Regions from separate parts of the Citrobacter sp. Cm046 genome, predicted to be linked through region 3. Evidence: predicted binding sites of a transcription regulator. Region 3 holds the regulator's gene; each other region holds the start of a gene.
The links. Region 3 encodes PhoB, which activates phosphate uptake and scavenging genes when phosphate is short. Its sites were predicted from a motif close to CTGTCATAAAACTGNCNNAT; they were not measured.
Positions count from the first base shown of each region.

Region 1: phnC (phosphonate ABC transporter ATP-binding protein) is a predicted target of PhoB. The motif match lies at 1,482-1,501, and genes of this name have one in related genera.
Region 2: pstS (phosphate ABC transporter substrate-binding protein PstS) is a predicted target of PhoB. The motif match lies at 1,775-1,794, and genes of this name have one in related genera.

Region 1 is NZ_JAOWGP010000007.1:126,688-129,957, forward strand. It holds gene phnD (phosphonate ABC transporter substrate-binding protein) at 1-585, opposite strand, end outside; gene phnC (phosphonate ABC transporter ATP-binding protein) at 651-1,439, opposite strand; gene yjdN (VOC family metalloprotein YjdN) at 1,572-2,018, opposite strand; gene OGX98_RS00645 (zinc ribbon domain-containing protein YjdM) at 2,098-2,433, opposite strand; gene crfC (clamp-binding protein CrfC) at 2,987-3,270, shown strand, end outside.
Region 2 is NZ_JAOWGP010000030.1:385,575-388,844, reverse strand. It holds gene glmS (glutamine--fructose-6-phosphate transaminase (isomerizing)) at 1-1,554, shown strand, start outside; gene pstS (phosphate ABC transporter substrate-binding protein PstS) at 1,882-2,922, shown strand; gene pstC (phosphate ABC transporter permease PstC) at 3,076-3,270, shown strand, end outside.
Region 3 is NZ_JAOWGP010000036.1:177,785-181,054, forward strand. It holds gene sbcD (exonuclease subunit SbcD) at 1-1,026, opposite strand, end outside; gene phoB (phosphate response regulator transcription factor PhoB) at 1,216-1,905, shown strand; gene phoR (phosphate regulon sensor histidine kinase PhoR) at 1,956-3,251, shown strand.

The sequences.
Region 1 (3,270 bases), on a different contig from region 3:
CACCTGCTTGTTGGCGACCGCCAGGGCGTTAGTTTCGTGCCCGGCGTTAACCGTGCGTTTGAAGTCGCTGGCAGAAATATTGTTTTTGGCGAAGACGTAGTAACCAGGAACAAGGAAGCCTGAAGTGGAGTTAGGATCGCCGTTGCCGAAAGTCAGATCTTTGCGTTTGGCGATCAGTTCGTTCAGGTTGTTGATCGGGCTGTCTTTGTTAACGATCAGCACGCTCCAGTAACCCGGCGATCCATCTGCGGCGACGGTCTGTGCAAAGACCTGTCCGTTGGCGCGGTCCACTGCTTCCATGGCGGAGAGGTTGCCGTACCAGGCGATATCGACTTTGTTAAAACGCATTCCCTGGATGATCCCGGCATAGTCCGGGGCAAAGAAGGCGTTCACTTTTACGCCCAGTGATTTTTCCATGTCCTTCAGGAACGGTTCCCACTGTGGCTTCAGGTTTTGCTGTGATTCAGTCGAAATAATGCCAAAGTTCAGCGCTTTTTCCTGCTCTTCGGCATGCGCCGGGCTTAACAAGGTACTGATGCTGAACATGCTGGTGAACGCCAGCGCGGCAACGGCCTTATAGCTCATGTTTTTTCCTCAACGAGTCATTGTTCCAGGCTATTTCACTTGTCAGCCTGGCCTTTTCAGTTCAATTAAGCAGCCTGCGCGTTCTGTTCGACGCGGTTCATGCTGCGGTAGAGATGATCAAATCGATCGTTATCGAAGTGTTGGCTGCTGCCATCAAAGAAGACGTTCCCCTGACGCAGTGCGACAATGCGTTCGCAGTAACGCAGGGCGTAATCCACCTGATGCAGCGTGACAACCACGGTGATGCCGTCGGTCTGGTTAATGTCGCGCAGGGTGTCCATCACGATGCGCGCAGATTCCGGGTCCAGCGAGGCAATCGGCTCATCGGCGAGGATCACTTTTGCCTGCTGCATCAGCGCGCGGGCGATGGCGACGCGTTGCTGCTGCCCGCCTGAAAGCGTGGAAACGCGCTGATATGCAAAGTGCGCCATGCCAACGCGGGTTAGCGCCTGTAACGCACGTTGTTTCTGTTCTGACGTAAACCAGCTAAAACAAGTGCGCCAGAACGGTGTGCTGCCGAGCGCACCAATCAGCACGTTCTCCAGCACGGTCAGACGGTTCACCAGATTGAACTGCTGGAAGATGTAGCCGGTGTGAGCGCGGCTTTTGCGAATGTCGCGCGCCAGCCGGCCTTCACGCTGTACGGTGCGACCTAACAGTTCGACGTGACTGCCTGGTGATTTATCACCAGTAATCAAACCGCTTAAATGGCGTAAAAGGGTGGATTTGCCGGAGCCAGACGGCCCAAGCAGAGCGACCATCTCACCGGCACCGATATTGAGATCAACCGCGTTTAGCGCCTGATGTTGATTGAAGGATTTGGAGAGTTTTTCGACGCGAATAATCGTTTGCATGATGCGGCCTCCCTAAAAAAGTGGCCCCATCGTGGCGGATTAATGTGACATTTTCGTTAAAGGAAGGTTACCTGGCGATGAAGAGTTGAGCGAGATTTGATGACAGTACGGGAGGGCGAGCCTCCCGTCAGGTTACTCGGTTGGCTGCGGTTGCTTCACGACGTTAATCATCCATGGCACACCGTATTGATCGGTGACTTTACCGAATCCGTGCGCCCAGAAGGTTTCCTGCCAGTCCATTTCGATTTGGCCTTTGGCGGCAAGTTTGTCAAACCAGCGCTTCCCTTCGTCGACATGTTGCGTATCAAGAACCAGCGTGAAACCGGAATAATGTGCGTTTCCTGATGAAACAGCATCACTCATCATGATATCGCTGCCCGCGATACGCAGATTAGCGTGGGCTATTGCAGTATCGGGGAATTTCATACCTGAAGGGCAACCCTCTTCGCTGTCCTGTGCCGATTTGGGCATTTCACCAAAGTTGATTTTGTAGAGCAGCTCTGCGCCCAATGTCTGTTGGTAGTATGCGATGGCGTCGGCGCAATTGCCGGCAAAAGAGATGTAGGGACTTAATGGCATAATTTTTACCTCAGTAAAAGAAGCCAGTTAAGTGTAGTTAGCGTAAGCCCGGTAAGCGAAGCGCCACCGGGCATAATCATTAGTTCTTTTTCACGAACTCGGATTTCAGTTTCATTGGGCCAAATCCATCGATCTTGCAATCAATGTTGTGGTCGCCTTCAACCAGACGGATGTTTTTCACTTTGGTCCCAATCTTCAGCATTGAAGAGCTACCTTTTACCTTCAGATCTTTCACGACGGTAACGCTGTCGCCGTCGGCCAGCAGGTTGCCGTTAGCGTCTTTCACGATCAGTTCGTCGCTGTCCTGAGCCGGTTCAGCATCGTTCCATTCGTGGGCGCATTCCGGGCAAATGAACATGCCGTTATCTTCGTAAGTGTATTCGGAGTTGCATTGTGGGCAGTGTGGTAATGACATGTAGATTTCCTCAAAAGTCAGCAGGGGCAAAAGCGCCCAAAAATGGCAGATTGCCGAAAAAGGCCGCAATTATACATAAAATCCCTGCTTTTGTCGGGACTACTGTCCGATTAAGAAAAATGGCAGGCTGCAGTTAAACACCACAATACCTTTGCTTTCCAGTACCTGAAATCCGGACTGAATATTTTTTAAGGGAAATTGCTACGCTTTGTTATTTAAGATAAGGTGAGGCAAACCACCTGATATTCATAGGTCACACGACTTTCAGTATCACTTAGCCATTGTATGTGAATGCTTCACGACCCCTTAATTTAGGTAGGGGAATTAAGCTGGCATTTTTTAAAACTGAACTACTCTCTTTATCTTTCTTACTTAATACAGTAAGTGAGAGGCCTCAGGCCAACGGTTATACATTGAATTCTATATTAAAAATATCAATTGGTTGTTTTGATTTTTAATTATTTCCACACGTAATTATAAAAGCCGAAAGTCTATAAATAAAACGATTTGGCTAAATAAAAGCACTGCTATTTGCGTTAAGGAAAAATTTTCCATGTACACACAGACAATATATGAATTAAGTCAGGAAGCTGAACGCTTGCTGATGCTCTCTCAGGAACATCTCAAGCAATTACAAAAATTGCCCGCGACATCGTTGGATAACGTCACGCAGAAAGAAGGAGAGCATAGCGGACAGGTACAGCCCCTGCATTTCAGTGCGCGTGGCATGGATGTCCAGCAGGCAACGCTCAACAATGAGCTGCGAAAGATAACGCGTCTGGAGATGGTGCTGGCTATTGTCGGCACCATGAAGGCGGGTAAATCGACGACAATAAA
Region 2 (3,270 bases), on a different contig from region 3:
CATATTGTGGTGGTGCATAACGGCATCATCGAAAACCATGAACCACTACGCGAAATGCTGAAAGCGCGTGGTTACACCTTTGTTTCTGAAACCGACACCGAAGTGATTGCTCACCTGGTGCATTGGGAGCTGGAACAGGGCGGAACCCTACGTGAAGCTGTACTGCGGACTATCCCGCAACTGCGCGGTGCATACGGCACGGTGATCATGGATACCCGTAACCCGGAAGTCCTGCTGGCGGCACGTTCTGGTAGCCCGCTGGTTATTGGCTTGGGGATGGGTGAGAATTTTATCGCTTCCGATCAGCTGGCGTTGCTGCCGGTTACCCGTCGCTTTATCTTCCTTGAAGAAGGCGATATTGCGGAAGTGACCCGCCGTTCGGTCTCTATTTTCGATAAGTCTGGCGAAGAAGTGAAACGTCAGGATATCGAATCCAGTCTGCAATATGATGCTGGCGAAAAAGGTATTTACCGCCACTACATGCAGAAAGAGATTTACGAACAGCCGAACGCGATTAAAAACACCCTTACCGGGCGTATCAGCCATGGTGAAGTGGATTTAAGCGAGCTGGGTCCGAATGCCAATGAGCTGCTGTCTCAGGTGGAGCATATCCAGATTATCGCCTGTGGTACCTCGTACAACTCAGGTATGGTATCCCGCTACTGGTTCGAGTCGCTGGCAGGTATTTCCTGTGATGTGGAAATCGCTTCCGAGTTCCGCTATCGCAAATCAGCTGTGCGTCGTAACAGCCTGATGATCACTCTTTCCCAGTCTGGTGAAACGGCGGATACCCTGGCGGGTCTGCGCTTGTCTAAAGATCTGGGCTATCTGGGATCGCTGGCTATCTGTAACGTACCGGGATCTTCTCTGGTGCGTGAATCAGACCTGGCGATAATGACCAATGCCGGGACTGAAATAGGCGTGGCTTCGACGAAAGCATTTACCACTCAGTTGACAGTTCTGTTGATGCTGGTGGCGAAACTGTCTCGTCTGAAAGGCCTGGATGCGTCAATCGAACAGGAGATCGTTCACGGTCTGCAGGCATTGCCGAGCCGCATTGAACAGATGCTGTCTCAGGACAAACGTATCGCAGCTCTGGCGGAAGATTTCTCTGACAAACATCATGCGCTGTTCCTTGGCCGTGGCGATCAGTATCCGATTGCGCTGGAAGGCGCGCTGAAGTTAAAAGAGATCTCTTATATTCACGCTGAAGCTTATGCCGCTGGCGAACTGAAACACGGCCCGCTGGCGCTGATTGATGCCGATATGCCGGTTATCGTGGTTGCACCGAACAACGAACTGTTGGAAAAACTGAAATCCAACATTGAAGAAGTTCGTGCCCGCGGCGGCCAGTTATACGTCTTCGCCGATCAGGATGCTGGGTTCACTAGCAGCGAAAACATGCACATCATTGAGATGCCGCATGTGGAAGAGGTCATTGCACCGATCTTCTACACTGTTCCGCTGCAGTTGCTGGCTTATCACGTGGCGCTGATTAAAGGCACCGATGTGGATCAGCCGCGTAACCTGGCTAAATCGGTTACTGTAGAGTAAGTCGGTTATAGTGAAAATGCCCCGCTTTTGGCGGGGCATTTTTTATTCGTTGTTCTGTTTTTAATCAACTATCCCGCTTTTTTTATGTGACAAACCGTCATCTTCAGCTACTGTTTTCAGTGTCATAAAAAGAAATTTTTTGCGAAATATTACCGTCACGTTTCATTTCAACTGATTATTTTTATTGGTTTTTTTTATTTGTTTTGTCTGATTTATTTCGTTGTCATAAAAATGTCATATTTCGTACATTTAACTGTCACCTGTTTATCCTATTTTGCTCATCGTAGCCACTTAACAATGATTTACGAAAATCGTGCAGGAGACATTATGAAAGTTATGCGTACCACTGTCGCAACTGTTGTCGCCGCGACCTTATCGATGAGTGCTTTCTCTGTATTCGCAGCAGCAAGCCTGACAGGTGCAGGTGCAACTTTTCCTGCGCCGGTGTATGCCAAATGGGCTGATACCTATCAGAAAGAGACCGGTAGCAAAGTAAACTACCAGGGTATCGGCTCCTCCGGTGGTGTAAAACAAATTACTGCAAATACCGTTGATTTCGGTGCATCTGATGCACCATTGTCTGATGAGAAACTGGCACAGGAAGGTCTTTTCCAGTTCCCAACAGTGATCGGCGGTGTGGTGCTGGCGGTGAATATCCCAGGCCTGAAATCCGGTGAGCTGGTGCTTGACGGTAAAACGCTGGGTGACATCTATCTCGGCAAAATTAAGAAGTGGGATGATGAAGCCATCACCAAACTGAACCCGGGTCTGAAACTACCTTCTCAGAATATCGCCGTTGTTCGTCGTGCTGATGGTTCCGGTACTTCCTTCGTATTCACCAGCTATCTGGCAAAAGTGAATGAAGAGTGGAAATCTAAAATTGGTTCAGGCTCTACCGTTAACTGGCCAACCGGTCTGGGTGGTAAAGGCAACGACGGTATCGCCGCGTTCGTACAGCGTCTGCCAGGCTCTATCGGCTACGTTGAATATGCTTATGCTAAGCAGAACAACCTGGCCTATACCAAACTGGTTACTGCTGACGGCAAACCGGTAAGTCCGACCGAAGAAAGTTTCGCTAATGCGGCTAAAGGCGCTGACTGGAGCAAAACTTTTGCCCAGGATCTGACTAACCAGAAAGGTGACGAGGCGTGGCCAATCACGTCTACAACCTTCATTCTGGTTCATAAAGAGCAGAAGAAACCTGAGCAAGGCGCTGAGGTGCTGAAATTCTTTGACTGGGCATACAAAAATGGCGGCAAGCAGGCCAATGACCTGGATTACGCCAGCCTGCCGGACAGCGTGGTTGAGCAGATTCGTGCTGCATGGAAGACCAACGTGAAAGACAGCAGTGGTAAAGCGCTGTATTAACAGAATATCTTTGACGAATTGACGAATTGGCGGATGGCGCTACGCTTATCCGCCCTACGGTTCAGACTGTAGGCCCAATGTATAGACCGGATAAGCGTAGCGCCATCCGGTTTGGGCAACTTCGTAAAACGTGTTTAATGGAAAGAGTAATTTATGGCTGCAACCAAGCCTGCTTTTAACCCTCCGGGTAAAAAGGGTGACATGATATTCAGTGCGCTGGTAAAACTGGCTGCGCTGATTGTGCTATTGATGTTGGGTGGCATTATTGTCTCTCTGGTCATCTCCTCCTGGCCAAGCATCCAGAAATTTGGTTTCTCGTTCCTGTGGACCAAAGAATGGGATGCGCCA
Region 3 (3,270 bases):
CCGGCTGCGGCGTACCAGCAAGACTTCTACCGGTAAGTCTTCAGTTAAGGCCTGAATTTTACGCTGCATATCGTGCAGATAATCATCAGTGGTAATTTCGATATCTAACCAGACGGGCGGTTCCTGATCTGTGTCGCGCCACTGCTCAAGTTGAGCAGTAATAGACGCTAAATCGCCTTTCAGTACCGAAAGCGGCTGTGTAACCGGCACGGTGAGGTTTTCAACCGCGCGCAGCTTACCCTCTTCGAAACTCACCAGATGAACGCATTTATTTTTGCCGCACTCATCAAAACTCAGCGCAATCGGCGAGCCACAGTAGCGAATATGCTCTGTTCCGCCGATGACCTGCGCCCGGTGAATATGTCCCAGCGCGATGTAATCCGCTGGCGGGAAATTTTGTGCCGGAAATGCATCCAGCGTGCCAATGTAGATGTCACGAACGGCGTCACTTTTACTGGCACCGACGGTAGTCAGATGCCCTGTCGCAATAATGGGCAGGTTCTGGTCGCCGCGTAGCTTACAGGCGTCCTCATATTGCTGTTGATAATAGTCGGTGATGGCTCCCAGCAGATGCTGCTGCTTTTCTCCGCCTGTGAGTCCTGCCTGGCTGGTGATGATGTCGCGTGGACGTAAAAAAGGGATCGGGCATAATATCGCACCCGGTGTGCCGTCGCGGCGCTGGAGTATCTGTGGCGCATGACCTGCGCTGGCGACCACCGTGGTGTTCAGAAACGCCAGAATATCGCGGGATTCATTGAGCGTGGCGACAGAGTCGTGGTTTCCTGCCAACACCACCAAATGACAACCTGTTTGTTGCAGATTTACAACAAAGCGATTGTATAGCTCACGGGCGTAGCTTGGGGGAGAGCCGGTATCAAAAATATCGCCAGCCACAATAATCGCATCCACCTGATGGGATTGTGCCGTATCCAGAAGCCAGTCGAGAAAGGCCTGATGCTCAGCGGCGCGGCTCTTGCTGTAGAAGTTTTGGCCCAGATGCCAGTCAGACGTGTGAAGGATGCGCATAAGTGTTCCATGGCAAAAAACGTGAACAGGATTATAACCTTTGCAGGACGGTAATATCTTGCCTCCGGGCTGTCATAATTCAACAACCTTCGTTAAACCTGGACTATCTTTTCATAAATCTGTCATAAATCTGACGCATAATGACACCGTATTGATGATAAACGAGTTAATTAAAAAACAGGGCAAATCATGGCGAGACGTATTCTGGTCGTAGAAGATGAAGCTCCAATTCGTGAAATGGTCTGCTTCGTGCTCGAGCAAAACGGTTTTCATCCCGTAGAAGCCGAAGACTATGACAGTGCTGTGAACCAACTTAATGAACCCTGGCCGGATCTCATCCTGCTGGACTGGATGCTTCCGGGCGGGTCGGGTCTGCAGTTCATTAAACATCTCAAGCGAGAAGCGATGACGCGGGACATTCCTGTGATGATGCTGACGGCAAGAGGGGAAGAGGAGGACCGCGTGCGTGGTCTGGAAACCGGTGCAGATGACTATATCACTAAGCCGTTTTCTCCCAAGGAACTGGTAGCGCGTATTAAAGCCGTTTTGCGTCGTATTTCGCCAATGGCGGTTGAAGAGGTCATTGAGATGCAGGGCCTGAGCCTGGATCCAACCTCGCATCGTGTGATGACCGGCGAGGATCCGCTTGATATGGGACCCACCGAATTCAAGTTATTGCATTTCTTTATGACCCACCCTGAGCGCGTCTACAGTCGCGAGCAATTACTCAATCATGTCTGGGGCACCAATGTTTACGTGGAAGACCGGACAGTAGATGTGCATATCCGCCGGTTGCGCAAGGCGCTGGAGCACAGCGGACACGATCGCATGGTGCAGACGGTGCGTGGGACGGGATATCGTTTTTCGACCCGCTTCTGACTGGTAAGAATACAAGCCTAATGGACCTGGCTGTAAATGGAGTATGACGTTTGCTTGAACGATTGTCATGGAGAAGGCTGGTACTGGAGCTGATACTTTGCTGCATACCGGCTTTTATCCTTAGTGCTTTTTTCGGTTATCTGCCCTGGTTTTTACTGGCGTCGGTAACAAGCCTGCTTGTCTGGCATTTCTGGAATTTATTACGTTTGTCCTGGTGGTTGTGGGTCGACAGGAGTATGACACCACCGCCGGGGCGAGGCAGTTGGGAACCGTTGCTGTACGGTTTGCATCAAATGCAGCTACGTAACAAGAAGCGCCGTCGTGAACTGGGTAATCTGATCAAACGCTTTCGTAGTGGGGCTGAATCACTCCCCGACGCGGTTGTACTGACTACCGAAGAGGGCGGTATTTTCTGGTGTAATGGCCTGGCGCAGCAGGTTCTGGGATTACGCTGGCCGGACGATAGCGGCCAAAATATTCTTAACCTGCTGCGTTACCCGGAATTCACGTTGTACCTGAAAACGCGCGACTTTAGTCGACCGATCAATTTGGTTCTCAATACCGGACGACATCTGGAAATTCGCGTGATGCCCTATACCGATAAGCAATTGCTGATGGTGGCGCGTGATGTCACCCAGATGCACCAACTGGAAGGTGCGCGGCGTAACTTTTTTGCCAACGCCAGCCATGAGCTGCGTACACCAATCACGGTGCTGCAAGGCTATCTGGAAATGATGCAGGAACATCCCCTGGAAGGTGCAACGCGAGAAAAAGCGCTGCACACCATGCGTGAGCAAACACAGCGTATGGAAGGGCTGGTTAAGCAACTGCTGACATTGTCGAGAATCGAGGCCGCACCAGCGCTGCTGTTGAATGAAAAAGTCGATGTGCCGGTGATACTGCGCGTGGTTGAACATGAGGCGCAAACGCTGAGCCAGAATAAACACACCTTTACCTTTGACGTTGATAGCCAGCTAAGTGTGTTGGGTAATGAGGAGCAACTGCGCAGTGCTATCTCGAATCTTATCTATAACGCGGTCAACCATACCCCTGCGGGAACGCATATCACCGTGCGCTGGCAGCATGTGACCCAAGGCGCTGAGTTCAGCGTCGAAGACAACGGCCCCGGCATTGCTTCTGAGCATATCCCGCGTCTGACTGAGCGATTTTATCGCGTGGATAAAGCGCGATCCCGGCAAACGGGCGGTAGTGGATTAGGGCTGGCGATCGTGAAGCATGCGTTAAATCATCATGACAGTCGGTTGATTATCGACAGTGCACCAGGAAAAGGAACGCGGTTTAGTTTCATACTCCCGGAACGTTTAATTGCCAAAAGTAACCGCTAACGCTCATTTGTAATGTTAA